2 regions of the Ferdinandcohnia sp. FSL W7-1320 genome follow, and region 1 is predicted to be linked to the other one. Evidence: predicted binding sites of a transcription regulator. Region 1 holds the regulator's gene; the other holds the start of a gene.
The links. The regulator LexA, encoded in region 1, represses DNA repair genes until DNA is damaged. The targets are predictions, from matches to a motif close to CGAACATATGTTCG.
Positions count from the first base shown of each region.

Region 2: the regulator LexA is predicted to act here: its motif matches at 8,508-8,521, upstream of NST91_RS09655 (Y-family DNA polymerase).

Region 1 is NZ_JBBPAM010000001.1:3,064,331-3,081,021, forward strand. It holds gene NST91_RS15185 (ABC transporter ATP-binding protein) at 1-663, opposite strand, end outside; gene NST91_RS15190 (ABC transporter transmembrane domain-containing protein) at 668-2,416, opposite strand; gene NST91_RS15195 (VOC family protein) at 2,581-2,970, shown strand; gene NST91_RS15200 (YneF family protein) at 3,060-3,284, opposite strand; gene sirA (sporulation inhibitor of replication protein SirA) at 3,372-3,812, opposite strand; gene tkt (transketolase) at 3,958-5,958, opposite strand; gene NST91_RS15215 (DUF896 domain-containing protein) at 6,070-6,300, opposite strand; gene lexA (transcriptional repressor LexA) at 6,706-7,332, shown strand; gene glnA (type I glutamate--ammonia ligase) at 7,420-8,754, opposite strand; gene NST91_RS15230 (MerR family transcriptional regulator) at 8,808-9,209, opposite strand; gene NST91_RS15235 (methionine gamma-lyase family protein) at 9,320-10,600, opposite strand; gene hflX (GTPase HflX) at 10,614-11,855, opposite strand; gene spoVK (stage V sporulation protein K) at 11,991-12,938, opposite strand; gene hfq (RNA chaperone Hfq) at 13,340-13,564, opposite strand; gene miaA (tRNA (adenosine(37)-N6)-dimethylallyltransferase MiaA) at 13,658-14,605, opposite strand; gene mutL (DNA mismatch repair endonuclease MutL) at 14,800-16,691, opposite strand, start outside.
Region 2 is NZ_JBBPAM010000001.1:1,919,467-1,936,157, reverse strand. It holds gene NST91_RS09700 (efflux RND transporter permease subunit) at 1-1,466, opposite strand, end outside; gene NST91_RS09695 (alpha/beta hydrolase) at 1,681-2,589, shown strand; gene NST91_RS09690 (DUF2552 family protein) at 2,603-2,845, opposite strand; gene NST91_RS09685 (iron-sulfur cluster biosynthesis family protein) at 2,829-3,173, opposite strand; gene NST91_RS09680 (CDGSH iron-sulfur domain-containing protein) at 3,334-3,537, shown strand; gene NST91_RS09675 (dihydroorotate dehydrogenase) at 3,637-5,430, shown strand; gene NST91_RS09670 (GNAT family N-acetyltransferase) at 5,453-6,001, opposite strand; partial or broken gene NST91_RS09665 (iron chelate uptake ABC transporter family permease subunit) at 6,203-6,327, shown strand; gene NST91_RS09660 (YolD-like family protein) at 6,574-6,906, opposite strand; gene NST91_RS09655 (Y-family DNA polymerase) at 7,227-8,489, opposite strand; gene NST91_RS09650 (GNAT family N-acetyltransferase) at 8,661-9,161, opposite strand; gene NST91_RS09645 (glutathione S-transferase family protein) at 9,176-10,216, opposite strand; gene NST91_RS09640 (SDR family NAD(P)-dependent oxidoreductase) at 10,375-11,169, opposite strand; gene NST91_RS09635 (MBL fold metallo-hydrolase) at 11,438-12,403, opposite strand; gene proI (pyrroline-5-carboxylate reductase ProI) at 13,109-13,954, shown strand; gene NST91_RS09625 (MFS transporter) at 14,084-15,277, shown strand; gene NST91_RS09620 (CAP domain-containing protein) at 15,372-16,511, shown strand; gene NST91_RS09615 (YybI family spore inner coat protein) at 16,568-16,691, shown strand, end outside.

The sequences.
Region 1 (16,691 bases):
CACCTGAATAATAGCCATACCTTGGAGTGATTCATTAAGCTTTGCATTTAACTGACTAAGTCGTTCTCGCATATCGTGGTAGTATTTAGAACTGAATTTGCGATAAGTTTGCATTAATATAAACAGAATTGGAATTAATAATAAGCAAACTAGAGCAAGTTGGACATTAAGATAAAACATTGCAATAAAAATTCCAATTAAAAAGACACCGTTTTGTACAAAAGTCGCAACAACCTCTACAAACATATCCTTGATTGCCTCTGTATCATTCGTAACCCTAGAAACAATACTGCCACCTGGTGTTTTATCAAAATACTTTAATCCAAGTTTGTGGACCTTTGAAAATACCTCAATTCTCATTTCGCGAATAATTTTCAATGCGATCTCTTGAAATTTTACCAATTGAAAATATTGAAGTATGACCTTTGTAAAATGAATTAAAAGGTAAATCGCTCCCAAAAAGATTAAAGGTTGAATAGGTAAATGTCTTGGTGTTAAATAATCATCTATGAAAATTTTTATTAATATCGGACCAACAATGTCCGCAATCGTTGCAAGTAATAGCAACAAGAATGCAATTATAAACTCCCGTGTATGCGTTTTCGTATAAGAAAGCAGTCTTATTAAAGCAGCCCTTTGGTCTTTTTTTGTCATTTTGTTCATATTTCTACCCTCCATGCTCAACAAGAGATTCAAGCTGCTGACGATGATACATATCACGATACCATCCTTCATCCTCCATAAGCTCATCATGTGTACCATGCTGAGCTATCCTGCCATTCTCTATGACAAGAATTTGGTTGGCGTGCTGAATCGCACTTAAACGATGAGATGTGATTATGGTTGTTTTTCCTTGTCGATTTTCTCGTAAAGCACGCAAAATTTCCTCTTCTGTTTTAGCATCAACTGCAGATAATGAATCATCTAGAATTAGTATTTCTGGGTTCATTATGAGTGCTCTAGCTATTGAAATACGTTGCTTTTGTCCTCCTGATAAAGACACCCCGCGTTCGCCAACAACCGTTTCATATCCGTCAGTAAACTGCAATATATCATCATGGATATTTGCAGTCTTTGCTGCTTCGAAAATTTCATTTATTGAGGCATCCGGTTTTGCAAAGGCAATATTATCTGCGACGGTTGCCGAGAAAAGAAAATGATCCTGCGGAACATACCCAATACTTTTTCGTAAGGCATCTAGCGTATACCCTTTTATCTCTTTTTCGCCTATTATTATGTTACCCTCATAACCTTCTATTTCACGAATTAATAGTTTCAACAATGTCGTTTTTCCTGCACCCGTTTTTCCAACAATACCAAGTGTTTGGCCTTGTCTTAAGTGAAAATAGATTTCTTTAAGTGTCTGTTTTTGTTCTCCAGGATATGCAAATTTTGAAATCGAATATACGACATCACCTGATGGGGTCGTCTCACTCGAATTCTCACAATCTTTTATTTCCATAGGCTCAGCCAAGAGCTTTGAAACCCGGTCATAAGATGCTCTTCCGCGCTCAACTATATTAAATAGCCACCCGAAAGCTAGTAGTGGCCAAATTAAAAGTCCTAAGTATGTTGTAAAAGTGACCAACTCCCCTAGTGTCATTTCACCAGATAGCACATACCTTGAACCAAACACAAGTGCTAGAAAGAAAGAAATGCCTACAATTAATGAAATCGTTGGATCATAAAGGGCATCAACCTTTGCTACGGAAAGATTATTTTGAACAACATCATCAGACTGCTTACGAAAGACATTTGTATCCTCTTCTTCCTGCCCGAATGTTTTAATGACCTTTATTCCACTAATACTTTCTTGTACTTTATCATTAAGACTAGAAAAAGCTTCCTGCGCCTTATGAAAACGTCTATGTAACAGAGTTCCATAATAATTCGTAGAGAGAGCCATAAACGGCAATGGTATGAGACAAATTAAAGTTAGCTTCCAATTTATTGTAAATGCCATCGTCAATAACACAAACCCACCTGTTGCTAGCGAGTCGACTAAGGTAAGGACACCTGATCCCGCTGTTTGTTGAATCGCTTGCAAATCATTTGTGGAATGTGCCATCAAGTCACCAATTCTTCTTTTCTGGAAAAATCCTTGCGACATCTTCGTAAAATGTTCATACAAACGGTTCCTAAGTAATCTTGCTAATTTGACAGATGAGCCAAAAATCATAATTCTCCAAAAGAATCGAACGATATAAACGGTACACGCAGTTGCTAACAAAATAGCTAACCACTTATATAAGATTTCTTTTGTTAGTGTACCTTGTGCAATAAAATCAACCGTCATCCCAATTACTTTTGGTGGAACTAGTTCCAATAAAGCAACAATCATTAATAAAATAATACCAGTAATGTAAGACTTTTTTTCCTGTTTAAAAAACCACATTAATTCTTTAAAGATTTTCATCCTATTATCCTCCGAAAGACGAAATAAGTGCCATAATAGTTTACCAAATTTTTAGAATTCTAGGAAGGTGCTTCCAAGCTTTAAGTGATAAATAAGTGTAAAATATTCTATTTCCTTAAAAGTTTTACTATAATGGGTTTAGAGAAAAAATGAGGTGAATATTCATGATTAAATACAAGGAGCTTCATCATGTGAGTTTAACGGTAACGAATCTTGAAAAGGCAAAAGACTTTTACAGCAATATTCTATGTTTGAACGAGATTGAACGTCCTAATTTTGATTTCCCTGGTGCCTGGTATGAAATTGGAAACCAGCAGTTACATCTAATTTACCTACCGGAATCTCAAACGATTCGAAAGGATAAAAGTATAAGTAGTCGCGAAGGACATTTTGCACTAAGAGTTGAAAACTACTATGACACATTAAATTGGTTATCAATCAATAATGTGACCGTCCTAGAAAAACCGGATAGCGTCAGTGGTTTTGCGCAAATCTTTTGTGCGGATCCCGATGGAAATTTAATCGAGCTTAACGTAGATCAAATGGAATTATAAGAACGAATACAAAAAAGCCACTTTTCCAGTGAAATTCTCACTTGAGAAATGGCTTTTTATGGTAGTAGAATGCATATTTGTCCAAGTTTTTATTGCTTGTCCATTTGACCGTTCATTGCTTTTAGCATTTGATTGATCTTCTTTTGTGATGGTTTTTGACCCATTTGCATCATCATTACTTTTAGCATTTGCTCATTGATTGGTGGATTTTTCTTCAAGTAATTCATCATGTATTTACGTGCAATAAAAAATCCTAATGCAACGCCACCAAGTAAAGCTACCACGATTAGTAAGATAGCTAACCACATTTGCATAAAAAAACTTCCTCCTTCATGTTGTCTCATTACAGTGTACTAAACCATTAGCTATTATACAATATTTGTTTTATGTTTTCCTAGCTTTTATACAAACTTTCTTTCTTTAATCGGGTTTAACCACCCATATTTGTTTGCTTTAAAATCCATTGCTAGGAAACAACGATCATATTTACGAAGGATTTCAAAAAATGCCGTCTCAGCTTCATAGCTTCCTGTAGACTCTAAATGGATGTAATCATTATGTATCGTTAGTTTTGCAAAGCTATTAAATTCATTCCATTCGAGAGTGTGCATATGACTTTGACGACTATAATAAGAATAATGAGCAAGGCTTCCTTCAATTTTTTGGTGGATACGTAATGAAGGAATCGTCCTTGTAATAAATTCAATTTGCTTATTGAGTATTTCTTTCCGCTCATATTTAGCTTGGTTATGCTCTAAAAATAAATGATAGATTAGTGATTCCCGTCCAAAGTAATGAGTTGCAAATTCTTCTTCTATTAAATAAATGTGGTATTCTCTCATACTCTTTCCTCCTAATACTACCTATTAAGAATAGTATATTCGAAAGAGTCTGTGATTTTTGTCTGACGTTGGAGTAAGAATCGTCTAGTTTTGTCGAAACTTTTGTTTATGTAGTACAGGGGCCCGAATCGACCCCTATTTTTTATTAAAGCAGTTGTTTTACACGGCTTACTACATTTTCAACTGAGAAACCATATTCCTTCAGTACGATTTCACCAGGAGCTGAAGCACCAAACTCATGGATACCAAGTATATCTCCCTCATCACCCGTATATCTTTCCCAACCAAGTGGTGTTGCCATTTCAATCGCTAAACGTTTTTTCACATTCGGAGGAATAACCGACTCTTTGTATTCTTTTGACTGTGCCTCGAAACGGTCCCATGAAGGCATACTTATAACGGACACCTCAATATTTTCACTAGCGAGTTGTTTTTGTGCCTCAACTGCTAGACTAACCTCCGATCCTGTTGCTAATAGAAGAGCTGCTGGCTGTCCAGATTTTGCAGGTGATAGAACATAAGCACCTTTCTGAACACCTTCATAAGCTTTCTCGGCTGTTCCTTCTAATGTTGGCAGGTTTTGTCTCGTTAAAATGAGAGCTGTAGGAATTTCTTTCGATTCAATAGCCGTTCTCCATGCAGCTGCCGTTTCATTTCCATCCGCTGGTCGAATGACAGACAAATTTGGCATTGCTCGTAATGCTGGTAATTGTTCTACAGGCTCGTGTGTTGGTCCATCTTCTCCAACCGCGATACTATCGTGAGTAAATACATAGGTTACAGGAACTTTCATTAAAGCAGCTAATCGAATGGCAGGTCGTAAGTAATCGGAGAATACAAAGAATGTTCCCCCATATACCTTCACACCGCCATGAAGAGCCATCCCATTTAAAGCAGCACCCATTGCGAACTCACGTACTCCAAACCATATATTCCGACCACTGTAATCCTTAGGCATAAAGTCAGCAGCACCATTAATCATTGTTTTATTTGATCCCGCTAAATCAGCTGAACCGCCAAAGAATTGCGGTACACTCTTTGCTATTGCATTTAATGCTTCACCAGAAGATGCTCGGGTTGCTAGCTTCTTACCCACCTCATAAACTGGTAGCGTGTTCTCCCAGCCATCAGGAAGTCTACCCTCTATTGCCATTTCTAACTGCTTCCCGAGTTCTGGGTTAGTCTCCTTGTATCGACTGAACATTTGATTCCATTCTTGTTCACTTTGTTCACCATTTCTTTTTACTGTTTCCTCAAAATGAGTATAGACCTCACTTGGAATGTGAAAATCATTTTCAAACGTCCAGTTATACGCTTCCTTCGTTAATTTTAATTCATCGGCTCCCAATGGTTCACCGTGTGCCTTTGACTTTCCAGCTCGGTTTGGAGAACCATAACCAATTGTCGTTCGAACTTCAATGAGAGCTGGACGTGCTAAATCTCCTTTAGCCTCCTCAATCGCTTTATCAATCGCTTCTACATCATTCCCATCCTCAACACGTAGATATTGCCAGCCATAGGACTTATACCTTTGTTCGATAGATTCTGAAAACGCTTGATTAAGATCACCATCAAGGGAAATATCATTAGAATCATACAAAACAATTAGTCGACCTAATTTTAGATGTCCTGCTAATGATGAAGCCTCACCTGATACACCTTCCATCAGGTCACCATCACCACAAATGGCATATGTATAATGGTTAACAATTTCAATTGAGTCATTATTATAGACACCCGCTAAATGGCGTTCTGCCATCGCCATTCCAACAGCCATAGCAATACCTTGGCCGAGTGGGCCAGTAGTTGCATCGACACCTGCCGTGTGGCCATACTCAGGATGCCCAGGGGTCTTACTGCCCCATTGGCGAAACTGCTTTAAGTCATCAATTGTTAAGTCGTAACCAGATAGGTGTAACATACTGTACAATAATGCAGAGCCGTGTCCCGCAGATAAAACAAATCGATCACGGTTGAACCAATGTGGGTTTTTCGGGTTATGTTTCATATGTCGAGTCCATAAAGCATATGTCATGGGTGCTGCTCCCATTGGCATACCTGGGTGTCCTGAATTTGCCTTTTCAACAGCATCAATAGAAAGTGTTCGAATTGACGCTATCGACAAGTCTGTTAGTGATTGTGTCATAAAAATAAACATCCTTTCAAGAGTTTCTAACGAACTAACATAAAACATAGCAGTTCTTCATTGATAGTATGCACAAAAAAAAAGAATACATAGAAATCTATGTATTCTTTATTAATGCAATCTTTTCCGCTTACTATTTTTCAGTTTTTCTGGGGTTACATCATTACCCTCTGGATCAACAACTTTTACAGAATGTAATGTATTAGTCATTGAACTTCTAAAAACACGTAGGTACTCTTGTCTAAGCTCTTGCTGTTCTTCTTTTTCTTTATCCGTAAGACCAACTGTCTTCGCTTTTTTTGCAAGAGCATTGATCCGATTGATTTTATCTTTTGAAAGCATAATTATTACTCCTTGTTTATTCTTTTCTAAATCATAGTTCATAGTACTAGATGAAAAGATATTTTACAAGTCATCCACATTACGCATTTAGCTTGCACTAATAATAACCATTCCCATACTTAATAAAACAAATAGTACATAATAGATAAATCCGCCTTGTAATTTCCTTAACATCTTTATTTCACTCCTATAGAATGTTTGTTCGTATTTTATATTTCTATTATAGACCGAACATTTGTTTTGTGTCAACAAAAATTCGAACTTATGTTTGTATAATCTAGTAAAACATGCTATACTCAACTTAAGAAATTCGGTATTTGTCGAATTTACTAGGTCACCTGAACAGTGAGATCGAAGAGAAGATTTAAATACATATATAATATAAGTGCAAGGGGATGAGCGAAGATGACAACGAAGCTTTCTAAAAGACAGCAGGATATATTGAATTACATAAAACAAGAAGTTAAAGAAAAGGGCTACCCACCTTCCGTAAGGGAAATTGGGGAGGCTGTTGGTTTAGCATCAAGTTCAACAGTACACGGACATTTGTCCAGACTAGAAAGCAAAGGCTTGATTCGAAGAGACCCTACTAAACCTCGCGCGATTGAAATTTTACAAGTTGACGAAAATGAAACAATTCCAACTGCAAACGTTGTGAATGTCCCAGTCATAGGTAAGGTTACTGCAGGACAACCAATTACAGCTGTGGAAAATATTGAAGAGTACTTCCCATTACCTGATCGTTTTGCTGCCCATGATGACCAAATTTTTATGCTTGAGATAATGGGAGATAGTATGATCGAAGCGGGGATTCTTGACGGAGACTATGTGATTGTTAGACAACAGCATTCAGCTAACAATGGGGATATTGTTGTTGCAATGACAGAGGAAGATGAAGCGACTGTAAAACGTTTCTTTAAGGAAAAAGATCATATCCGCTTGCAACCGGAAAACTCAATGCTCGAACCGATCATCCTTAAAAACGTAGTCATATTAGGAAAAGTTATTGGCGTATACCGTACAATTCATTAATCTAAAAAAGGAACATTTCTAAATGAAATGTTCCTTTTTTATTAGCAAAAAAACCCTTAACACATCCACGTGTTAAGGGTTCATTTATTAATACATAGTCATGTATTGCTCTCTCTCCCATGGATGAACCTGGGTACGGAACATATCCCATTCGATCTCTTTTGCTTCAATAAAGTGTTCGAACAGATGTCCGCCTAATGCTTTGATTAACACTTCATCCTGCTTAAGCATATCCAATGCAAGAGATAAAGTTGGTGGTAAATCCACAATGCCCGCTTCATTACGCTCTTCTTTATTCATCACATAGATGTTTCTGTCAACAGGTGCTGGTGGTGTCAATTTGTTTTTGATACCATCTAATCCTGCAGCTAATAGTACAGCCATTGCCATATAAGGGTTTGCTGCCGGGTCAACTGAACGCACCTCGACACGTGTGCTTAAACCACGTGAAGCTGGGATACGAACAAGTGGACTTCTATTTTGAGCAGACCAAGCCACATAGCAAGGTGCTTCATAACCAGGTACTAGTCGTTTATATGAGTTTACAGTTGGATTTGTAACAGCTGTAAAATTAGGCGCATGCTTTAAAATACCTGCAATAAAATGTCTAGCATTATCACTTAATTGTAGATCCGCATTAGGATCAAAGAATGCATTTTCCGCGCCTTTGAATAATGATAGGTTACAGTGCATTCCTGAACCCGCTACTCCAAACAATGGTTTTGGCATAAAGGTTGCATGTAAACCATGTTTACGAGCAATTGTTTTTACAACAAGCTTAAAAGTCTGAATTTCATCACACGCTGTTAAAGCATCCTCGTATTTAAAATCAATTTCATGTTGTCCAGGTGCAACCTCATGGTGAGAAGCTTCAATTTCAAATCCCATTTCCTCAAGCTCTAATACGATATCACGGCGGCAGTTTTCACCAAGGTCTGTTGGCGCTAAGTCAAAGTAACCACCATTATCGTTAAGTTCAAGAGTTGGTTCACCTTTTTCATTTAACTTAAATAAGAAAAACTCAGGTTCAGGGCCAAGATTGAAATCCGTAAATCCTAGTTCTTCCATTTCTTTCAAGACTCTCTTTAAGTTGTTACGAGGGTCCCCTTCGAATGGAGTACCATCCGCATTATGAATATCACAAATTAAACGAGCAACCTTCCCTTTTTCTGCAGTCCACGGGAAAACTACCCATGTATTTAAATCTGGATATAGGTACATATCTGATTCTTCGATACGAACAAAGCCTTCGATTGAAGAGCCATCAAACATCATTTTATTGCTCAATGCTTTTTCTAATTGACTTACGGGAATTTCAACGTTTTTAATTGTTCCAAGAATATCTGTAAATTGTAAACGAATAAATTTTACATTCTCTTCTTTTGCTAAACGAAAAATATCATCTTTCGTATATTTGGACATTGTGTTTCCTCCCCAAACCTAGTTGTAAGTATAGTTTTGTAATCAATATGCTATTAATGAAAAAATCTCGACATATCATTATGATGCGGACCTGACTGCTTTTTAAATCTTCCAGCTTGCAATAATTCATTTCTTAAAAGTTTTCTCAGCTCAGAATTAGATATTTCCTGTTTCACAGGCTCAACAGGCTTTTCTTCCGCAACTTGTCCTGAATTTCGGACTGCGAATATTTGTTTAATTCCTGCCAAATTGACCTTTTGTTCGATCAAGCTTTTTATTTCAAGTAATCGATCAACGTCATTAAATGAGTATAGTCTTCGATTTGTTTCAGTTCTTGCTGGAGAAATCAAACCATTTTCCTCATAATAGCGAATTTGCCTTGCAGATAATTCAGTTAATTGCATGACAATTCCAATCGGAAAGAGTGGCATGGAACGCCGAATTTCATCACTCATATGGGATCCTCCTTTTCGCAATGAATAAGTTAATATTATATGATGTTAGATTATCTGTCAACACAATGTTAGAAAACATAACATGAAATTTCATATAAAAAAAGAGGAGTTTAATCCTCATTCTTTATCGAAATTAGTTGTTTAGTAAGCAATTGGTTAAGCGCAAGACAAATGGCAATTTTCACATGAGAATATGTAAGTCCACCTTGTACATATGCAACATATGGAGGACGTGTTGGACCATCCGCTGTTAATTCAATGCTAGCACCTTGAATAAACGTTCCTGCTGCCATGATCACGTCATCCTCATACCCCGGCATATAACTTGGATATGGCGTTACGTGTGAGTTTATAGGAGAAGCATATTGGATTGCTTGACAGAAGGAAACCATCATATCTTTGTTATCAAATTGAACAGATTGAATTAAATCTGTTCTTTCACTATCCCAGCTTGGCTCTGTTTTCAGACCGATTTTTTCTAAAATCGCAGCTGTAAATACGGCTCCTTTTAACGCTTGTCCCACAATATGTGGTGCAAGGAATAATCCCTGATACATTTCCTGCAGAGAATAAAGTGATGCCCCTGCTTCTGCTCCAATGCCAGGGGATGTCATTCGATATGAACATGCTTCAACAAGTTCTTTTTTTCCCACTAAATATCCGCCAGTTTTTGCAAGTCCGCCTCCTGGGTTTTTAATAAGCGAACCGGCAATTAAATCAGCTCCTACATGACATGGCTCTTGTAATTCAACGAATTCACCATAACAATTATCAACAAAAACAACAACATCAGACTTGATTTCTTTGACGAACTGGATCATTTCTTTTATTTCTGCAATCGTAAAGGAAGGTCTTGTTGCATATCCTTTTGAACGCTGAATTCCAATCATTTTTGTATTTTCATGAATAGCATTTTTAATTGCTTCAAAGTCTGGTCTTCCTTCAGGTGTTAAATCGACTGTATTATATCCAATATGAAACTCCTTTAAGGATCCATTTCCTGTACCTCTAATCCCTACAATCTCTTCTAAAGTATCATATGGATTTCCTGTAATATATAGCAATTCATCATTCGGTCGCAACACACCAAACAATGCAATCGAAATGGCATGAGTCCCTGAAATAATTTGCGGTCGTACAAGTGCTGCTTCACCCCCAAAAATATGGGCGTACACCGCTTCCAATGTATCTCTTCCAATATCATCATAGCCATAGCCTGTTGAGGGAATGAAGTGAGAATCACTTACTCGATTATCTTGGAAGCTTTTTAACACTTGATATTGATTGTAATCAATATTTTTATCAATCTTCGTATGAACCTCTTTAATTTCTTGTTCGGTTTCTTCAACTAATTCCGAAATTAGTTTACCATAATCTAATTCTGTAAACATGATGTTTTCCCCTTTATGATTGAAAATCGTCTAGTTGACCATTCAATGAGTGACTTGGAAAAATAAAGCCAGTGCAATCGTATTTTTCCGCTTCTTCATTGTAACGAAGTTCTTTCAAAATCGTTTCTTGTTTTAAATGTGCTAATAATCTACCTTCCGAGCTAGGTAGAGATACCTTGTATTCTTTCATCTCCTCAATCATTGAATCCTCTACCCTTGTCTTAATTACCACTAAATCATTTTCATCAAAAGCACTAACTAAAATGGATTTAGATGTTGACGAAGGAACAAAATCAGGGTGAACTTTATCTTTTTTATTATAAATAGTCAGAATCGGAATTGATTCAACACCTAGTTCATCCAAAAGCTTCAATACTGTTTTTTCATGATTAAAATAATCAGGATTTGAAGAATCAACCACATGAACAATTAAATCTGCTTCTTTTACCTCTTCTAAAGTTGAGCGAAACGCAGCTATTAGCGAAGTAGGCAAATCTTGAATAAATCCTACTGTATCAGTTAATAGTGTAGTTAATCCACATGGAAGAATCATTTTACGAGTCATTGGGTCAAGTGTCGCAAATAATAAATTTTCTTCAAATGAATCTGCCTCAGTTAGTCTATTAAATAATGTCGATTTCCCTGCATTTGTATAACCTACCAATGCGATTTGATATGTATTATTTTTCTTTCTTCGTTCGCGATAGCGCTCCCTGTGCTGTACAATAACTGATAATTGATTTTTGATATCATCAATCCGCTTATGAATATGTCTTCTATCGGTCTCTAGTTTTGTTTCCCCTGGACCTCTCGTCCCAATTCCACCACCGAGTCTTGATAATTCAATCCCCTTACCTGTTAATCGGGGTAATAGATATTGGAGCTGAGCTAATTCTACCTGTAATTTTCCTTCTTTTGAGTTTGCTCTAGAAGCAAAGATGTCAAGAATCAGCTGGGTTCGATCAATCACCCTAGCTTGAAGACTAGAAGATAGATTCCTTACTTGGCTTGGGGATAACTCATCATTAAAAATGATTACATCTGGCCCTAGTTCTTCTTCAAGATGCACTAACTCTTCCACTTTACCTTTTCCTATGTATGTAGCAGGATGGACTTTTGCACGCTTCTGCGTAACAGTCATTACCACTTGGCCCTTGGCTGTTTTAGTTAATGATTGTAATTCTTCGAGCGAATATTCAAACCGACTTTCGTCTTCATTTTGAATATGACAGCCTACAAGTATCGCTTTTTCCATATCTTTCTTTTGTTCGTTTACCAATCAATTTACCTACTTTCATGGAAGGTGTTTTTCTTACGTTATCATATCAAATTTAATGAAACTATACCAATTTTGAAATTAAAATAAACCGCCTAATAATAGGCGGCACGTTTATTCTTTGAAAATCAAGTCCTGTGTTCTTATTGTCTGAAGGTCCTGTTTACTGTAAGTATCGTCGATTAATAATCTCATTGCTTGACTTCGAATTGATTTTTCGATGATATTCCGAACGTAACGCCCATTACTAAATTTTCCGGGGTAAGAATCCATTTTAACAGCAAGTAAATGCTCACGTAATTTTCTTTCTGCCTCTGGACTGAATTCATATTCACGTTCCACCATCATTTTTGCTGAAATTTCCATTAACTGTTCAACGGTATAATCCGGAAAATCAATTACAAGTGGAAAACGAGAATATAATCCTGGATTTAAAGATAAGAAATGGTCCATTTCTTTTGAGTATCCCGCTAAAATCAAAACAAATTCGTGCTGCTTATCTTCCATATGTTTAACTAACGTATCTATAGCTTCTTTTCCGAAGTCCTTTTCTCCACCTCTAGCTAGGGAATACGCCTCATCAATGAATAATATGCCACCAATAGCCTTTTTAATTAAATCCCGTGTCTTTTGTGCGGTATGACCAATATATTCCCCGACCAGGTCAGCTCTTTCTGCTTCAATGAGATGCCCTTTTGATAGGACATTCATTTGCAGAAATAATTTCCCTAATAATCGTGCAACAGTCGTCTTACCTGTTCCAGGGTTTCCTTTAAACATCATGTGTAATGCTTGTTTTCCTACCTTTAAACCCTGTTCTTCTCGCTTTTTATTAATATAAATCCAAGCATAGATTTCCTTTACCATTTTCTTCATTTCATCCATACCTACAAGAGCGCTCATTTCTTCCTCTATTTCTTTTAGAGCTGTATGTTTTGTTTGGATTTTCGTTGAAATAGCTTCTCTAGAAGTAGAGTGCAGTACTTTTAATTTCTTTTTTTCTCCATTCAGAACGACATTTATTTGTCCATTGTTCTTCATTGTAATGGGTTGTTGATCCAAGAGCTCTCACCTCTCATTTCAGTACATTATACGTTGTTGGGTTAAATTCGTGACAAAAGCCCAAGGAAATATAGAAAAGCGCAAGGCGCCCGCCTATCGGTGACAAGCATAAGACGAGCGCTGACAGAAGGTGCTTTTTACCTTCAGAAGCGATTGGCTTATGACTCGAGCCGATGGCGCCTGGAGCTAGACCTAGATCGCAAACTAAATTTCCCTTTTATTTCTACAATTTTCTCACTTTTATTACAAAAGACTCTTGCTTTTTGTCAAAGATTGCGCTTTCCCGGAAAATATTCCATAACACTATATGTATATGAGCCAATTTACAAATCTTGAAGAAAAATTAGACAAGATGAAAAAAACAACCTTACTTATCAAAGTAAGGTTGTTTTTTCGGTAATTTATTCAAGCTCTAGTTTAATGTTTTTTTGTGGAGCGAAAGTAGAAATTGCGTGCTTATAAATAAGTTGCTGCTTCCCTTCAGTTTCTAATAGAACTGTAAAGTTATCAAAGCCTTTCACTAATCCTCGTAATTGGTATCCATTTAATAAGAATACTGTTACAAATGTCCCATCCTTACGTAGAGTGTTTAAAATTTGGTCTTGGATATTGATTGCTTGTTTCATGAAATGTCCTCCTCTAGAATCTACGGCACAAAATGCCGAAACTGTCATTGCCCAATTTTGAACAATCGAATACATCTTATATTATCTATTCTCTTAAATTCCTAGCTTTCCTGCTATATATTTATAAATTTCATTAAATTTTTCTTTAAACTCATTATTTGCTGACATATCAAACCATTTTACATCGATTTTATTTCGAAACCATGTTAATTGTCGCTTTGCATATCTGCGTGTATTTTGTTTTAATTGTTGGATTGCTTCGTCTAGGGATGATGCCCCATCTAAATAACTATAAAGTTCTTTATAGCCAATTGCTTGGATGGATTGGCAATCTCGTAAACCTTGAGAATGGAATTTTGTTACCTCTTCAAGCAGTCCCGACTCTATCATCAAGTCAACCCTATGGTTAATGCGATCATACAATTTCTCTCGTTCCATTGTTAATCCAATTAGGGCAACATCATAGATAAGTTCATGCTTCTGTCCCTCCAAATATTCGGTCATCGTTTTCCCAGTTGTTTTGTAAATCTCTAAGGCTCGAATGACTCTTCTTACATTGTTGGGGTGAATCCGTTCTGCACTCTCCGGGTCTATTTTTTTTAGTTCCTGATAAAGAGGTTCAACTCCCCTTTCAGCAACTTTTTTTTCAAGTATATTCCGATATTCAGGGTTTGAGGCATCATCTGTAAATTGATAATCATATATTACAGATTGAATATAAAGCCCTGTCCCCCCAACAATCATCGGTAATTTACCACGATTATGTATTTCCGTTATTAACTTTCTTACAACCTCTTGAAACTCCGCTACCGAAAAGCTCTCATGTGGTTCCTTAATATCAATGAGATGGTGGGGTATCCCTTCCATTTCATCTTTAGTGATTTTGGCAGTACCGATGTCCATCCCTTTATAAATTTGCATGGAATCTCCACTTATAATTTCAGCATTAAGCTTTTTGGCAAGTTCTATGCTTAGTTTCGTCTTTCCAACTGCGGTTGGACCAATTAGAACGACAAGTTTTTCTTTTTTCAATTCTTCCAATCAATCACTACCTTTACCTCAATTCATACTATTATCGTAACATAGATAATAAGACGAATACTAAATTATTATAACCAAATTGACTTAGAAAATAACAATTTTCTTGAACCTTATCATAGTTTCCTACTACTTTTGTCTTATATAGGGAAAACTCGCCTATTTAGCGAGTTTTCCGCACTTTTTATATCGTTTATTTACATGACTCGTTTGAACATCTTTTCCATTTCATAGGTCGAATGGTGTATGATGATTGGTCGACCGTGAGGACATGTAAATGGATCACTTGTTTTACGGAGCGTTTCAAGTAATGCAAATATTTCATCGTTACGTAAATGGTGGTTCGCTTTTATAGAAGCTTTACAGCTCATCATAATCGCTGCTGCCTCTCTTAATTTCTTAATATCTATTTTCTTATCATTAAGCACTTGCTCGATAATTTCCTCAATGACTTCTTTTTCATCACCTTTTGGAAACCATTGGGGATGTGAACGTACAATGTAACTGTTATGGCCGAATGGTTCCAAGTAGATTCCAACCTGTTCTAAATCTTGCTTATGCGCATTTATGTTGATACATTCATCAGTTGAATATTCCAATGTAATCGGAAGAAGAAGTTCCTGAAGATCAGAAATATTTTCTCCTACTTTTTCTCTGAAATATTCATATTTAATTCGCTCCTGAGCTGCATGTTGATCGATAATATATAAACCTTTCTCATTTTGAGCAAGGATATATGTTCCGTGCATTTGACCGATGGGATACATAACTGGCACACGTTCATCTTTATTTATGTTGATTTCAGTACCTTCAAAATCTGTCTCTTCAATCTCATCCAAGGAACCGGTAGTTGTGTAATCATTTTCTTCAATTACCAGTTTTTCCGTATCATATGGTTTTTCTTCATATACAGATGTAATGACCTGAGTTGGTGTTTCAATATTAAGTTCTTCTTTCCTCGAAGCCTGTTGAATGGTCTCAACAAATTTAGGGACAAAGGGTTGTTTTTCTTGTGGTTCAGTTTTTATGGAATGCTGAAATACGAATTCTTGCTGCTCCGATTTTTGAACTTCCTTCTTCTTTGGATTTATGGCATCCGGGATTAGTTGTTTATGTTTAAAAACATCCTTAATTCCTTGATCAATTAATTGATTTAGTTCTTGTTCTTTACTAATCCTAACCTCTAGTTTTGCTGGATGGACATTCACATCAACTAACAATGGGTCCATCTTAATGTCGAGTAAGACAATTGGAAATCTTCCAATCGGTAATAAGGTATGGTAGCCTTGCTGTATAGCTTTAACTAGTGGAAAATTTCTTATATATCTACCATTAATAATGGTTGATATATAGTTTCTTGATGCCCTTGTAACTTCAGGCATAGATATATAGCCTTCTACACTAAAGTCTAATGATTGCAAATGAATAGGGACCATTTGCTTTGCAATTCCTAAACCATAGATCGCAGCAAGTACCTGTCTAACATCCCCATTCCCACTTGTATATAAAAGGCGTTTTCCATTATGCAATAACCGAAAGGAAACTTCCGGGTGAGCAAGGGCAATCCGATTGACAGCATCGGTAATATTGCCAAGCTCTGTGTGAACGGTTTTTAAATATTTTAAGCGAGCTGGAGTATTAAAGAAAAGATTAGAAACTGTAATGTCAGTTCCTTTACGACTATTTGTTGCCTTTTTCTCCGCAATCTGTCCACCTTTTATGAGAATATGAGTACCTGAATTATCTCCCGTACTGGTCTTCATTTCTAGTTCAGAAACAGAGGCAATACTAGGTAATGCCTCACCTCTAAACCCTAATGTCCGGATTCGAAATAAATCATTTTCGTCCTTTATTTTACTTGTTGCATGACGATGAAAGGCATTCACACAATCCTCACTATCCATGCCATCACCATTGTCAATAATTCGAATTTTGGAAAGGCCCGCTTCTTCTATTTCAATTTCGATAACAGTACTGTTTGCGTCGATGGCATTCTCAACTAATTCCTTTACAACTGAGGCTGGCCTCTCCACTACTTCCCCTGCTGCTATTTTATTTGAAAGAAGGTCATCTAGTTGGACGATTTTCC
Region 2 (16,691 bases), 1.1 Mb from region 1:
CTAAGCTTTAAAAATGTTTCAGATAGAGACGGAATCAATGTAAATGATATCACTACAGAACTTATTAAGGTTATTGCCACTACAGCTGACAGCATAATGACAAACTCCCCCATCTCCCCACCGATTAAACCAATTGGCAGGAAAACCACGATGGTTGTCAGCATAGATGCAATTACCGCCGAGGCTACCTCCCTAGTCCCCTCAATAACCGCTTCAAACCTACCCAAGCCAAGTTCCTTCTTCTTATAAATAGCTTCTAGGATTACAATAGAGGAATCCACCATCATCCCTATTCCTAGTCCAAGTCCAAGTAGTGTAAGCATATTAAAGCTATAATCAAACAGCCACATCGCTGTAAAGGTTAAAAGCACAGAAGAAGGGATCGTTAAACCGATAATAAAGGTTGCCCTAATATTACGTAGGAAAAGTAATAAAATGACAATGGCAATGATTCCACCAATTAAAATATTATCCTTCACTCCATCTATTGAATCACTGACATAATCCGCTTGGGCCACAACTTCATTTAATTCAAAATCCTTAACAAGATTTTCGTTTTGAATTTTCTTTACTTCCGCACGTATTGCTTTGGCCATCTCGATTTGTGTGACATTGGAAACGCGTCCGATTTGTACAAGAAGGAAATCTTGAGAACCGTTTTTCCATACATACGAATTATTTTCGAGTGATTGAATTGTTATGTTTGCAACATCCTTTAGCTGAATAAAACCATTTTGGATTGGAATCGAAATATTTTCAATATCCTTAATATTTTCCACCTTAGAACTCCATCTTAGGGAAGGTGAATCCTTGTCATTTTGTAATTCTCCTAAAGTTGCTTCACTGTTAGACTGTTGAACTGCCGTGATTATCTGGTTTACATCAAGATGATGCTCATGTAATTTTCCACGGTCAATTTTAATTGCAACCTCTTGCTCTTCTATCCCAGTAAGTAAAACGTCTCTCACCTCAGGCAAGGCTTCTAATCTAGGCGCTAAATTGTCTTTTGCAAATGCAGACATTTCTTCCATGTTTCCACCCGAAACATCCATAAAAAATTCATAGCTTTGACTCCCGCCATACTGACCCGATGTAACATCGGTAATGCTGGGATACTCTGACCTAGCAGATGCAATGGCTGATTCTACCTCTTTATAGATTTCTTCGCCACGCCCTGCTTCAAAGCTTAGATTTAGAGTAGTCCTACCGATATTTGTTGTTGACTGAACATCCTCCACTCCTTCTATTGCTAAGATCTTTTGTTCAATAGGGTTTGTTATGGTTCTTTCCACTTCAATTGCTGCCATTTCACCTGCGTAAATTTCAACAAAGGCTCCATCTAGCTTTACGGGAGGCATTAGCTCTTTGTCTACTTTTAATAGTGAATAGCTGCCAACTACAGTTACTAGAAAAATCATTAATGAAATCAGAATTTTCCGTTGTACAATAAATTTAAATAGCTTCAAAGTCCATCTCCTCTTTCCTAATAGGTAAAATTTAGTATTTTTGTATAAATTAATCATATCGTCATAAGGAAAATGGCATAATGATCCGGAGATTTATCTTGATGTAAGACTTAAGACTTAGGAAAATTATGGAGAATCAGTAGAAAAAGGATATAATAAAGAGAGCTTACATATTTAATCGGATTTTTAGAAGGAGCGTTTTTTCATGAAAAGAATGAAAAAAATAGTTATATTACTCGGTATTCTCATCGGCTACATGGCCACAATTGGAATGATTTTTACAAACATTGTGATGTTTATGAAGAAGAAAACTGATGACGAAATTCTTGAACGTGAGACGAGGGAAGGCCGTTTAACTTTGGATGAAGTCCAGTCTATTCAAAAGGAGGACATTACCATCCAATCAAAATTCGGATACCCGATTAAAGGCTGGTTTGTTAAAGGAACGGAAAAAAACAGATTTATTATTATCTCTCACGGTGTAACTCAAAACAAATTAAATTCAATAAAATACATGAAGCTTTTCTTGAAACGTGATTGGAATGTCCTTTTATACGATCATCGACGCCATGGAGAAACTGGTGGAAAAACAACGAGCTATGGTCACTATGAAAAATTCGATCTAGAATCGGTAGTTACTTGGGTTAAAGAAAAATATGGGGAAAATAGTACCATTGGTATTCACGGGGAATCTATGGGGGCTGTGACAACTCTCCTTTACGCTGGGATGATTGAGGATGGAGCAGATTTCTATATTGTGGACTGCCCGTTTTCCGACTTTGAAGCACAATTGAAGTATCTTTTAAAAGTTGATTATAAAATTCCAGCTCCACTTGTTCTTCCCTTTGCCAATATATTTTTAAAGCTACGGGATGGATATAGCATCAAAGATGTTTCCCCCGTGTCCGTGATACAAAATATTAAAAATCCGGTATTATTTATCCACAGTGCTAAGGATGATTATATTTTACCCGAAATGACAATGGAGCTTTATAAAATGAAAGAAGGACCCAAGCAAATGTTAATTGCCGAAAGAGGAAAGCATGCATACTCTTTTGCTGATAACAAAGAGGCCTATGAAAAAGTAATTGATGATTTTTTTGCCAACTATGTAAGGGACTGATGTTTTCAGTCCCCTAACCTAATATATCTGTTATTTCTTTCAAGTTCTCACCAATCCAGGTTAAGGCAAGTTCAATCGTATCAAATTCCTGAACCTCAAAGGTTACTTCATCCTGAAGCAGCCAAACATCCTTTTGATCATGATTCACTCCTGCAATCGACCAGTGCAAGAGACTATACGGGTGATTATCATGTAAAAAAGAGACCCATGTTTTTTCTTCTGCAATATTTCGTATCGTTTTAAGCTTGGAACTCATGTACACCACTCATTTCTACTAACCGTAAACGCGGATTCAGAATCTCATTTGGACTTTTTAACATAAAACAATTTGCTGCTTCAATAAAATCAATAGTCATATTCTCATCTAAGAATACCATTTTAGATTTTTCGACGAATAATGGTTGATAATTTGTTTCAAGAACTAGATCATCTTCGTCCCCAGTGTCTACTAGCCATAATGCGGTAACTCCGCTCATCACACAGCCACAGCCTTCTGTCTCATATTTTAATTTTAACCTTTTATCTTTATTATTTATTTGGGAGTTTAGTTTTTCAATGGCACGTTCTGAAAATGTTATATTCATTTCGTTCTCCTCTTTCTTTCAATTTATGACTATTCTAACATATCTTGTTTCCAACTACATATCATTACAATAACTCGACACTTCACCAACAATTTGAGTTTTGGTAAATGTTGAACTACTATCAATAGTAATACAATTAGATTAAGGAGGTATTCAAGAGATGTCAAAGGTTACGATTAAGGTAAATGATAATGGTTCATTAAGGATCACAGGTGACGTTGATTTAGTGGATAAGGAAGGAAATAAGTTCCCAACAAAACAAACCTTCTCATTATGCAGATGCGGTTTGTCTAAAAATAAACCTTTTTGTGACGGTTCGCATAAGGGGAATTTCGAATCTGTCGTACGCGCACCAAAAGAATAATCCTTATTAGACCGAGTGCACTATGCATTCGGTTTTTTCGTTTTTAACTATTCTAATTATGATACAATACGGGTAAAAGCCTATCATGGAGGACGAAACATGCCTGATTGGTCGTATCATACACTATTTAAACCTATTTTAACTCGAATTTCTCCCTATCAATCTCGTGAATTTATCCACAGAGGTATGAATCTGGTTGCCTCCATTCCAGGAGGACATCGGTTCATTCATTTTCTTGGCAGAGAGGAATCTTCTGAACTAGTAAAAAAAGATATACAAGGTGTGAGCTATCCAAATCCGATTGGCCTTTCTGGAAAACTCGACCCGCTATTAACTGGGTCTAGAGCTTTTTCAAATCTTGGATTTGGCTTGATTGAAATTGGTCCAGTAACGAAAGAGCCCACAACGGATCCTACTCTACCAATCGTCGATTGGCAAAAACAACAAATTGATTTTCCATTTAATTATGAATCTATCGGAATTGAAAAAACAGTTCAAAAGCTAAAAAAGTGGAAACCAATACAACCCGTTTTAGCAAGATTGGATGGAACGGGTGAAGAACTACATTATTTAATAATGAGATTAGAGCCCTATGTTGCTGCGTTTGTCACTTCTTCACCGGAACTTATTTTTTCAACAGATCGCCCTGTTTATCTGTCTGTACCAGCTGATAAAATGAGAGACTTGGATTTCAATCATGTTCAGACCTATTTTTCTGGAATAGTAGTAGATGAATCACCGAAAATACCGTATGAAAAATATAGAAGTGAATTACTAGATTCAATTTATTTTTTAAGGCAACTTGGTTTCTCCTTACCTGTCATTACAGTTGGCGGCATCGATGAACCTGCCGATGCACTTGCACTTTTCGAAGCTGGTGCAGATCTAGTTCTGCTTTCAGAAGGCTATGTCTTCTCTGGACCTGGCCTGACAAAGCGAATTAATGAAGCTCTTACACACAATCTTCAGCCTAAGCCTCCCGTTCACCCAGCATGGATTTGGTATTGGCTATTTGGATTGTCTATTCTTATTGGTGGAATAATCGCTGTTATTTTCAGTTTGACAACCATTATTCTCCCTTATGACGAGCTGTTTCTTGGGATGCCAAGGGAAGAGATTCTCTTGTTTAATGATCGGATTCTTTATTTTATGGCACATGACCGGATGACACTCGCTGGGACGATGGTTTCTGGTGGTATCGTCTATATGGCATTGGCACGTTTTGGAATACGCAACCAAATTCTTTGGGCGAAGCAGGCCATCGATTTAGCAGCCATTCTGGGGTTTTTAGGCATTTTCCTTTTTATCGGATATGGCTATTTTGATTGGTTACATTTGATATTTTGGCTTATTTTACTTCCCATTTATCTAATAGGTTTTATGAAAACAAGATCCCTTAAAGGGACCCCAACATCGCTTAACACCCGTAATCACCGCGTTTGGAAACATGGTATAATAGGACAATTTGCCTTTGTCATTCTTGGTTTTTCATTCGTGTTAGGCGGTATCGTGATCTCTATTATTGGAATAACTAAGGTGTTTGTAGCAACTGACATTTTATATCTTTGTATGCCCCCCGAGATGCTTGATTTGTTTAATGATAAATTGATATCAGTAATTGCTCATGATCGTGCGGGGTTTGGGAGTGCACTCCTCAGTGTTGGATTGTTAGTCCTAACGATTTCCCTTTGGGGATTTCAGCAAGGGAATAAATGGGTTTGGTGGACCTTACTCATTGGTGGACTTCCTGCCTTTTTCGCGGGGATTTGGATACATTTTGCGATTGGATATACAACCTTTATCCATCTGCTTCCTGCTTATTTTGCTATTTGTTTGTTCTTCATTGGACTTATAATGACGTACCGATTTTTTCATATGGGGAAGGATATGTAAAAGGAGCCTCAGAGGCTCCTATCTATTTTTCTGAATTCCAGTCTTTTGCAATCATGCCATATACAACATGGTCTACATAGTGGTCATAAAGCCACTCACTTTGTCTTATTTTGCCTTCATTCACAAAGCCTAGTCTTTCCGGAATCGACCTACTTTTATGATTTTCAACCGCTGCACGGATCTCAACTCGATTTAGTTTTAAGTGGTCCAGTGCGTAACCTGTCAATGCTTTTGCTACCCTTGTCATTATTCCATTTCCTTGGTATTGCTGACCAAGCCAGTAGCCGATAGCGGCTATTTTATTGGTCCAGTCGATTTCGTTGAAGCTTGCTACCCCAACGATTTCATTTTTATAAACGATAACGGTATGTAGTCCTTTATTTTCTGCATAGCTTTTCCTACATGATTCGATATATGCTTTTGTGTCCTCTACCTTCGTTGTCATCTCAAGCCATGGCAGCCATTCTCGTAGGTAGGCTCTGGACTGATCTGTTAATTCAAAAATTCGCTCAGCATCACTTAACTCTGTCAATTTTAAAGATAATTCCTCGTCAATTTTGTATTCAAACATACCCCTGTCTCACCCTCCATTCTTGTATCCTATTATTCTTCTACTCCTTCTCAATAAATTCCTTCAATTAACAGACGAATGTGTGGAAAAGACCTATTTTAACATTTTACTTATTAATTTCCGATTTCTCTGATTAAACATTTCATTATGGGATGAAACCAGGGAACATATGGGGGACAGACTGGTTCTGCTGATTGGTGGTGGCTATTATTGTTTGCCTATACAACCTTCACAATATTGTGAAACCAGAAGTTATTGCTGCTGGAATGATGACTGCTCTTACAGGAGCACCTTATTTTATTTATCTTTTGCTGAAGAAAGCGTGATTTTTAAATCACGCCTTTTTTTATAAAATGGCTGTTTTCGCAAACTTTGTTGTTTTTTATAACGTTGACTTCCGCTTCAGGTGGACGCTTTCCGCGGGCGTAGCTTGAGCCTCCTCGTCGCTGCTGCTCCTGCGGGGTCTCAAGTCTCACGCTTTTCCCGCTGGAGTCGCCACCTTACGCTCCAATCAACTAAGTTTACAATTTTATATCAAAAAGCAACAATCTTATAGAAAAGAGCCTATAAAATTAACCGGAAAAACGCAAATCGACTAACATGTTTGCTGGGATATAGTGAACTTCCCCAAATTTATCGACGACATGCAGTTTATTTTGTAGAGCATCATAATGATGGATAGTACCGAGAAGGAGTTTGTGGTGTTTCGCTTCATAATGCGTAATCACTAGTTCTCTCCCCTCCTCCATTGCCTCACAAAGAATGCCATTCATCTCTTCAATTTGCTGTTCATCAAGTTCTGGCTTTTGCTCATACGTGTCTTCTTCCGTCCAATCTCTAAGTATTTTTACATGCTCCGGCAGCATCATTGCTGTCCATTTTATAGATCCACGATCCCGTATCATTGCTAATCACCTTCTTTCTTACGTCTAGCTCCAGCACCTAGCCCCTCGAGGTCGCTTCAAGCCCTCCTGCGGCAGCAACACTAAGGAATGCTACGTGAGCATAACCCTCGCAAAAAATAAGCTTTGCTTATTTTTGAGCCTCCTCGTCGGGGTTCGGAGCGCTTGTCGGACTTGCACAGGACAAGGAAGGCTTCGGTAGCATAATCATCGCACGAAGAAAATACTCAGTATTTTCGAGGATGTGCTGACATCAACGTTTGCCACAGGACATGACGGTTTTTAGTCGATGTTCCTCTTTCCGGTGCTTGCGCTTTTGGTTTCTATTCCGCCTTATGTCCACCGACAAGCTTACTGCGGTGTCTTGATGTTCCGGCATTTGTGTAGGATACTGCACGCAGGATTGCATCGGAACCGTATTTCCCACGAATACCATCCATCACATAGCCAAGCTTATGCTGCTTAACTCGGTTGAGATAAAACAAATCCAATTGCATTTGTGTGTCATCTTCAATATTAGAAAGTGCAATTGAAATTTTACGGACTGTCTTCTGTGCATAAAATTTCTCAAATAACTCAAGACATACGCGGTACATCTCCATTGTGATATTTGTCGGAGTATCAATGGTTTTGGAACGATAAAATCCTCCGCCAAACTCATCACGGCTATAATGAATACCGAGGCTAATCGTTCTTCCTGCTTTTTTATGTCTTCGAGCACGCCTCGCTACCTCTTCGCACATTTCAAGAATGACATGTTTGACTTCTTCCGGATCTGGATAATCACGCATAAGAATTTGGCTTTTCCCAAAACTGATCTGTCCCTGTATAATTGGTGCACCAATTTCTGATAAATCCACACCCCAAGCATGGTAATAGAGCTGATTTCCCATGACTCCGAATTTTTTCTCAAGTAGTTCAAGCGGATAATGGGCAAGCTGCCCAACCGTCGTAATCCCCATCCCATTCAAAGTTCGCTCAACTCTACTCCCAATCCCCCACATTTCTCTTAGCGGTGAGACTGTCCATAGCTTTTCTGGGATATCATCATAGGTCCATTCTGCAATCCCCTTCTTCTTCGCCTCTAAATCTAGGCAGAGCTTTGACATCAGCATATTGGGACCAATACCAATGGCACAAGCAAGCCCATATTCGGCCTCGATTTCCTGCTTAATTTTACGCGCAATCGTTGTTGCGTCTCCCCATAATTTTTCAGTCCCATCAACCTTGATAAAGCTTTCATCTACGCTATACACGTGGATTGCATTTTTAGGTACATACCGGTTAAAAAGTCTCGTAATTTCCGTTGAAATTCGTAAATAGATGGCCATTTTTGGATTTACAATTTTAATTCGTGGATCCTTAGGGATTTCAAAAAGTCTTGATCCTGTTTTTATCCCAAATTCCTTCTTTAGCTTTGGTGAAGCCGCAAGCACAATACTTCCCTGGCGTTCCGTATCTCCAACAACCGCTAAATAACATTCGAGCGGATCAAGACCTAATAAAACGGCAGCACAGCTTGCATAGAAGCTTTTTATATCCACGCACAAAATCTTTTGAACGGGCAACTGGCTGTAATCCACCATTTAACATCATCTCCAAAAAGAATATATGTTCGTATTGTATTCTTAATAATAGGAGAATATACGTTCGATTTCAATGGAAATTTCAAGAAGAATCCCAACGGTGTTTAAATCGAATACAGAAGGAACATAAAAAAAACCAACACGCTTAGAAAAGCGAATTGGTTTTTTATCTTATAAGGTCAATCGAAACGCTTTGACGATAATCCCATCATTTGCAGGCTCGAAATCATATTGTGGCAATCGCTCGAAGCCGTGCTTTGTATATAGCTGAATCGCATGTTTCATGAATTCACCGGTATGTAATCCGATATGCTGGTGTTTTTTTGCTTTGGAACGATTTATACATTCATTAATCAAAGCTGAAGCTACACCCTTTCCGCGAGCCTCAGGATTTACCGCTAGCATTCGAATTTCAGGATAATCCAACTTCTCCAGCTGACCTTCATATGCGTCTGTTTTAGCAGGAAACAAGACTACACTGCCAACAATTTTTTCATTAAGCTCACATACAATAAGCTCAGAACCGTGAAGGCGGTCAGCCTCAGACGAAATTGCCTGCTTAAGAGCTTGCCAATGAGGAGCTGGAATTGCCTTTGAATGCTCAAGATAAGCAGCAACTCGTTGCTCTCGAATGAAATCTAATTCATCCTGTTTAGCATCACGAATTTTCATGTTTGGCATTTCACCTACCTTTTTATTAAAAACTTTTCTTTTTTATTGCTCAATTCTTCACGGTTATGTTCGGAAAACCATACCGATTCGTCTGGTCCTTTAGGAAGAATATTGACTTCTCCTTTTGTAGGGTCAATGGTGATGGACAGGTGGTAATGACGCTTAATTGCATCAAAATCGGTTGTTTCACCGAAACCAGGTGTCTGGAACAAATCGCGGGCATAGCCCCATAGATTAGGAAACTCACGAATTAAATTACGGTTTGTACGAAAAGCTGAATAATAAGCAGCATCAAAGCGAACCAAAGTGGTGTATAAACGGACATCCGAATCCGTGATAAAATCCCCAAATAAGAAACGATGCTTGGACAAACGCTCCTCTAACTCATCTAATCTAGCAAATAATTGATCATAGGCTTGCTCATAAGCCTCCTGAGAATGGGCGAATCCACATTGGTACACGCCATTATTTACATCATGAAAAATGACATCGTTCAATGCATCGATTTCTTCACGCAATGCACTTGGAAATAAATCTGGAGCATTTTCCTTGTGGAAAGGAGACCAAACCGTTTCAAAATAGTTGGTAAGCTTAAAATAATCATTATTCACAGCCTGTTTGGTTTCAAGATCAACCATGACTGGTACAGTCGGTCTACCTGTATAATCAGGGTCCGCATTCTTATAGACCTCACTCACATACTGAACACTAAGAACAGGATCAACTCCATTGTCATCTAAGGAAAATTCCCAATCTACACGCTCAATTCTTGGTCTCATTGGACTTACTTTCCCTAAGCTAATCGCGTTTTCTAATCCAAGAATTTTACGCACAATCACAGAACGATGTGCCCATGGACATGCTGCTGACCAAAGTAAGCGGTAGCGGCCAGACTCGACGGGTAATTCACCAAGCTGATTTCCGAAAGGTGTAATAAAGCGATTCGTTTGACGATTGAAAGAACCATCGGCGTTTATTTCTACTGGTTTTATTGATGTGTCATTATTCGATTCAACAGGAATCGCACAGCTAAATGTCTGTTCATTTTGTGACATGTAATCCTCTCCCCTAAGACATATATTAAAACATAGTAACTCAATGTGTTTAATGTAATTTACTCATTATCTAAATTATACGTCAAGGAATAAGATTCAATTAACTTTTAAGTGTGAAAGCAAAAAAATACCCCTAATAAAAGGAGTATGAATGATACTTATTTTTTAAAAAACGCTTTGCCGCCTACTTTTTCAACGAGTCGAGGAAACAAGGTATAAAATACACTTCCCGCATTCATCCAGCCTGGCAGATTAATTTCCCGTTTGGGAGTCAGCATGGCATTTACAATTTTAGAAGCGACGAAATCGGGATCAAGCATAAACCGATTTACACTTTTCGCATATGTACCAGACTCATCGGCAATGTCAAAAAAACGCGTCCGAATCGGACCTGGATTTACAGCTGTTACATGGATATTTGTACTTGAAAGCTCCATCCGAAGGCTATTCGTAAACCCAAGTACCGCATGTTTTGTAGCCGAATAAACACTTGATTTTGGTGTCGCAATTTTCCCGGCCTGTGATGCGATATTAATAATATGGCCTGAGCTTTGCTGGATCATTGTGGGTAAAACCATCTTTGTACATGAAATGAGTCCAAATACATTAACCTCAAACATTGCTTTCATCTGCTCTATTTGTGCATCCACAACATTGGCAAACACACCAAAGCCAGCATTATTAACAAGCACATCAATCGTATCTACATTGCGTAATATGTCCTCAAAGACATCTTTTACATTTTCTGTATCACGAACATCTAGCTTATAAAATAAGCAGTCGATATGGTATTTTTCTTTAATGTTTTGAGCTATTTTTTCTAACTGATCATAGCTCCGGGCTAAAAGGATTGGATATGCGCCTTGCTCTGCAACAAGGTAGGCAATTTTTTCGCCAATCCCGCTCGAAGCCCCAGTAATCACAATTTTCTTTCCTTTAAGTCTAGAATTCATTCGGCCTTTTTCACCTCAAAATTAATCAAATGTGCCTCGGCGTATTTGCGCCAGATTTTTAGGCCCACAGGAAGTGGGTCATAAAGACGTTGCCACAGGATGTGGCGTTCATAGTCTTTGATCTTACGGATCGTATAATTTCATTTAAAAAATCGGGACACCCGCTGGAGGCTTAACATTATTCAATCAGGATTAAGAACTACCTACTTATATAATATACTAATACAAGTATTTAACTAACCATGTTGAGGAATCCTATTGAATAAAGTTAATTGGCGTGATATATATGTTGTCCGTTCACGACTTCTATCGTAATTTCACCAATTTCTTCAAGGAAGTCAAGCTGTCCAACTGTTTCAGATACCGTAAAGAGAGGTTGCTTTAAATATACTTTTGGGAATAACTTAGTACACACCTCAAAGGCAGTCATTGGCTTTTCCTTAATCATTTGTAGAACGTGATATGCACGTTCTTTTTGTGAGACAAATCTCTCTTGAATAAGCTCATGAGGGTTCATAATATCAGCTCCATGCCCCGTTACAACCTTAGACATGTCAAGTGATAGAAGTTTCCGTAAAGAATTATTGTACTGGATTAATGGTCTCGGTCTAGCTGTTTCACCAAATTGTGGTGGCTCAAGCAAGGGATTTGGTGAGATTTTAGCTAAGAGAGTATCTCCTGCAATAAGCATTCCATCCTCTTCGCGGTACAAAACAATATGGCTTTGTGCGTGTCCTGGCGTTTCTAACACTTTAAAGCCTGTCATACCTTCGATGAGATCTCCTTCTTCTATCGTTTTTGTAAGAGATCTACAACAAGAATATGCAAGTTCTTCATCCATATCGATTAAGTTGATAAATGCGGGATCAAGACCTAATTGAAGGAATAACTCTTTATAAAACGGTTCATTCTCTACAAAGAATTGCTTATCCTGACTAATCCATGGCTGATTTTTGGGGTGACCAATAATCGGGATATCTTTATTAAAATAATCGAGAAGCCCTACATGGTCCGGGTGATGATGAGTAATCACAATTTGGTCAATATCTGATGGTGTATAGCCTAACTGAGCAAACTGCTCAATAAAAGATTGCCACGCTTCCTCCGTTTTTGCACCAGCATCTATTAATGTTAAAGCTTCTCCCTTCACAACATACACATTTACATCTCCGACAGCAAAAGGTGTTGGCAGGGTTATTTTAAAAACATCCTTGGTCGTTTTAAGTTTATTCATAGATAAGAAATCTCCTTTGTGCTATATCAATAAAATCGTTACATTTATCCAGTTTTAGTTTACCTTTTTCATCTGATTTTGTCATTATATTCGAATAACTTCTCTATTATGTAACCGAAATTAGGCTCGTTTTACAAAAAGAAGGTATTGACATCCAGATAAAATCAGTTCATAATGACCATTAATATAAATTTCGTAAAGCAATGATTAGGACTAGTAAATCATGTAATGGCAATAAGAGAATGAGATCCACCGGCTGAAAGATCTCATAGCCCACTTCTTGATTGAACCTACCTATGAGCTGTTAGGAAAACCTAACCGTCTCCCCCACGATACGGGTTCGAGTGGAACATCGAAAAAATTAGTTTTTCAAGATGTTAAGTAAGGTGGTACCGCGGATAGCAGACCTATTCCGTCCTTTGACAAGGATGGAGTAGGTCTTTTTATTTGGCTTTATTCGTAAACTTTTTTATTGCTCTTAGATCCGAATATTATTATACATCCAGTGACTTCAGTGGATGGATGGTACGAGATCCTCGAAAATGCTTGCATTTTCTTCGTGCGATGTAGTTTCGAGGAAGCAATTCAACGTCCTGCGGGAATAGCGAGCCAAGCTAGTACCAGGAGTGGAAATCACCCTAGATCTATAAGCAGAAAAATAGCTTTTATTTTTCAATGCACGTTATTAATTACGGAGGGATAGTTATGGAAATGAGACAAAATATCGTGTTTGTTGGAGCCGGATCAATGGCTGAGGCAATGATTTCTGGAATGCTACAAAAGGAGCTCTTCTTACCCAATCAAATTTCTGTAATAAATCGCTCCAATTATGCACGATTAGAAGGTCTAAACAAAGAATATGGTGTAACCATAAGTCAAAACAAACAAGAAACAATTGAAAATGCTGGAGTCATCCTCCTAGCGATAAAGCCTAAGGACGTTGCGGAAGCTGTTTTAGCAATTAAGGATCACGTCAATGAGAACCAACTCATCATCTCTGTCTTAGCGGGAGTATCGACTACAACCATCACCGACTTATTAAACAAAGAAGTTGCCGTAGTCCGCGCTATGCCAAATACATCTGCAACTATTGGAAAATCAGCTACTGCCTTATCTGTGGGAATGTACGCAAACGAAGACCATTTACTCATTGCACGACAATTATTTGAAACAATTGGGATTGTTACAACGGTCGCAGAAAAAGATCTTCATGCAGTCACGGGGCTTTCTGGAAGTGGTCCTGCATATGTATATTATTTAGTGGAAGCGATGGAAAAAGCAGCTGACGATATCGGTCTTGAAAAAGGAATTGCCAAGGAATTAATCCTTCAAACGATTATTGGTGCAGCGGAAATGCTAAAAAATTCACCAAAGCCACCTGCTACTTTGCGAAAAGAAGTAACAAGTCCAGGCGGGACAACCGAAGCAGGTATAAAAGTATTGGAGCAATTTAACTACCAACAAGCAATGGTGTCTTGCATAAAACGTGCTACCACTCGCTCTGCCGAACTTGGTGAAGCTATGCTCCAATCAGTTTCAGAAAAGAATTAAATGTATGATATCAAAGTCAGTAGGATCTTACCAATCCAGAAAAAGTGATTTACTATTGGTAGGATTTTACTGACATTTTTGATATACTATTATTTAGAGTACCGAAATAAATCATGATGGGGAGATTCTATGAGTGCACCGCTTATTAAGGAAACACCACCACAACTAAGTATGACTACAGAAAAAATTTGGACCCGTGATTTTACCCTAATCTGCATATCAAACTTCTTTATTTTTCTCGGCTTTCAGATGACATTGCCGACAATCCCACTATTTGTAGAACATCTTGGAGGTAATGAACAGCTCATTGGATTAGTCGTTGGAATTTTCACCTTTTCCGCACTGTTAATCAGACCCTTCGCTGGCCATCAACTAGAAATAAGAGGACGACGCTTTGTATATTTACTTGGGCTTGCCATTTTCGTCCTATCTGTTGGCACCTACGGAATCATTTCAAGTTTACTCTTTTTATTTTTGTTTCGAATGGTTCAAGGGATTGGCTGGGGCTTTTCAACAACTGCTTCGGGAACCATCGCAACAGACTTAATCCCTGCCAAAAGACGTGGTGAAGGAATGGGCTATTTTGGTCTGTTCGGAAATATCGCACTAGCTTTTGGTCCTTCGTTAGGCCTTACACTTGCTGGTACAATATCCTATACAAAACTCTTTTCCATTTGCGCCATTTTAGGTTTAGTCGCACTCATCCTATCATCTAGAATCCACTATAAAAAAATCGAACCTGTAAAAGAAAATCCAAGAAAATGGGACTTTTATGAAGAAACAGCGCTCCCTCCTTCGATTCTATTATTCTTTATAACTGTTTCATTTGGAGGAATTGCAGCCTTTTTACCTTTATATACTGTACAAAAGGGAATATCCGGGATTGAATGGTATTTTCTTTTATTTGCAGTTGCTCTAATGATTTCCCGAACCTTTGCTGGCCGCCTTTATGATCAGAAGGGACATCGTGCCGTGTTTGTACCAGGTGCTTTTTCAATTGTATTAGCTATGTTACTATTAGCCTGGTTACCTAGTAGTCTTGTCCTTTACATAGCGGCTTTTATGTACGGTTTAGGTTTCGGTGCATTGCAGCCTGCCTTACAAGCATGGGCTGTACAAACGGCTCCTGACAATCGAAAAGGGATGGCAAACGCAACCTTTTTTTCTTCTTTTGATTTAGGAGTGGGGATTGGTGCGATTGCTTTTGGTCAAATCGCCTATTTATTAGGATACCAATCCATTTACATCGCCTCTGCACTATCTGTGTTAATTTCCATTTTGCTTTATTTTACATGGATTGGAAAAAATAATACTACAACTTAAGGGGCAATAGTCCCCTTTTTCCTTTTTCATCTTAAATCCCTTATCGTTTCGAAAAAAATTGGATAAAATGAATCTTAGGGATGGAGGTTGACTTATGAGGAGAATTCTTCTATTTATATCTTTTTTATTTTTCCTATACGCCGGTTGGACAGTATTAGATAAACTAGCTGCAAAAACTGATAATCAATCAGTTTTAAATACTATTACAACTGAAATCGACAGAGTATCTGAATCTGAAGAACTTGCAAATATAAAGAACAAACTGAACGAAGGCATACAATATATCGAAACATTATGGCAAACCTTTGAAGAAAAGGCACCAGAAAATTCGATTATCGACAAAAATAAAGTGAAGAAACCAGAATTAGATACACCAAGTAAACAGGCCTTTTCAATTCACAATATCGAGCTTGGGGAAAGCAAACAGAAAGTAGAAGCAAAACTTGGGGATCCAAAACGAGTGTCTTTAAATGAATATGGAACGAACTGGTATACGTATCATGAAAACTATCAAAATTTTATGTTGGTGGCTTTTGACTCGGAGAATAAAGTTGTAGGTTTATACACAAATCAGGACCTCATCTCATCGACAAAAGGAATCAAGTATGGAACACAAAAACAGGAAGCACTTAATCTACTGGGGGAACCAATGACGCGAATTCAAAAAGGATTTGTGTACTATGAATTTCAACAGGACCGGGACTATGATGTCTTCCACATAGATAACACCTATGTCACCCTTTTTTATGATAAACAGCAGAATAACACGGTGACCTCGATTCAAATTGTTTCAAAAGCTCTAGAGCAAAAAAGAGCCGATTTTTACACAGATGCAAGTGATCAGTTGAAAGAAGGGTTCGAATATCAATTATTTGACCTAACAAATGCATCTAGAGTAAATCATGGACTAGGCGTTCTATCTTGGGATGATCATGTGAAGGAAACGGCTCGAAAGCATAGCTTAGATATGGCGAAAAATGATTATTTTAGCCATACTAATTTACAAGGACAGTCTCCGTTTGATCGAATGATTGAGGATGAAATTTTATTTACCATTGCTGGTGAAAATCTCGCTTATGGACAATTTAGCAGTATTTTTGCCCATGAAGGTTTAATGAACTCAATGGGACATCGAGAAAATATTTTAAAAAAGGAATATAAATATTTAGGTGTGGGAGTCGCCTTTAATACGGAGTCTCACCCCTATTACACTGAAAACTTTTACACAAAATAAGGCATTTCACCTATATCCCTCTCAATTTTTGGTTATCCTACCAAAGAGGTGATTTTGTGAAACTGATACGTTTTTTACTTTTTTTAGGCCTTCTTAGTGGCTTTCACAGTGTAACTCTTGCCGGGCAAAACGATGTTGAATATGGCCCTTTTACAATTATTCAAAAAGAGTATGTTGATT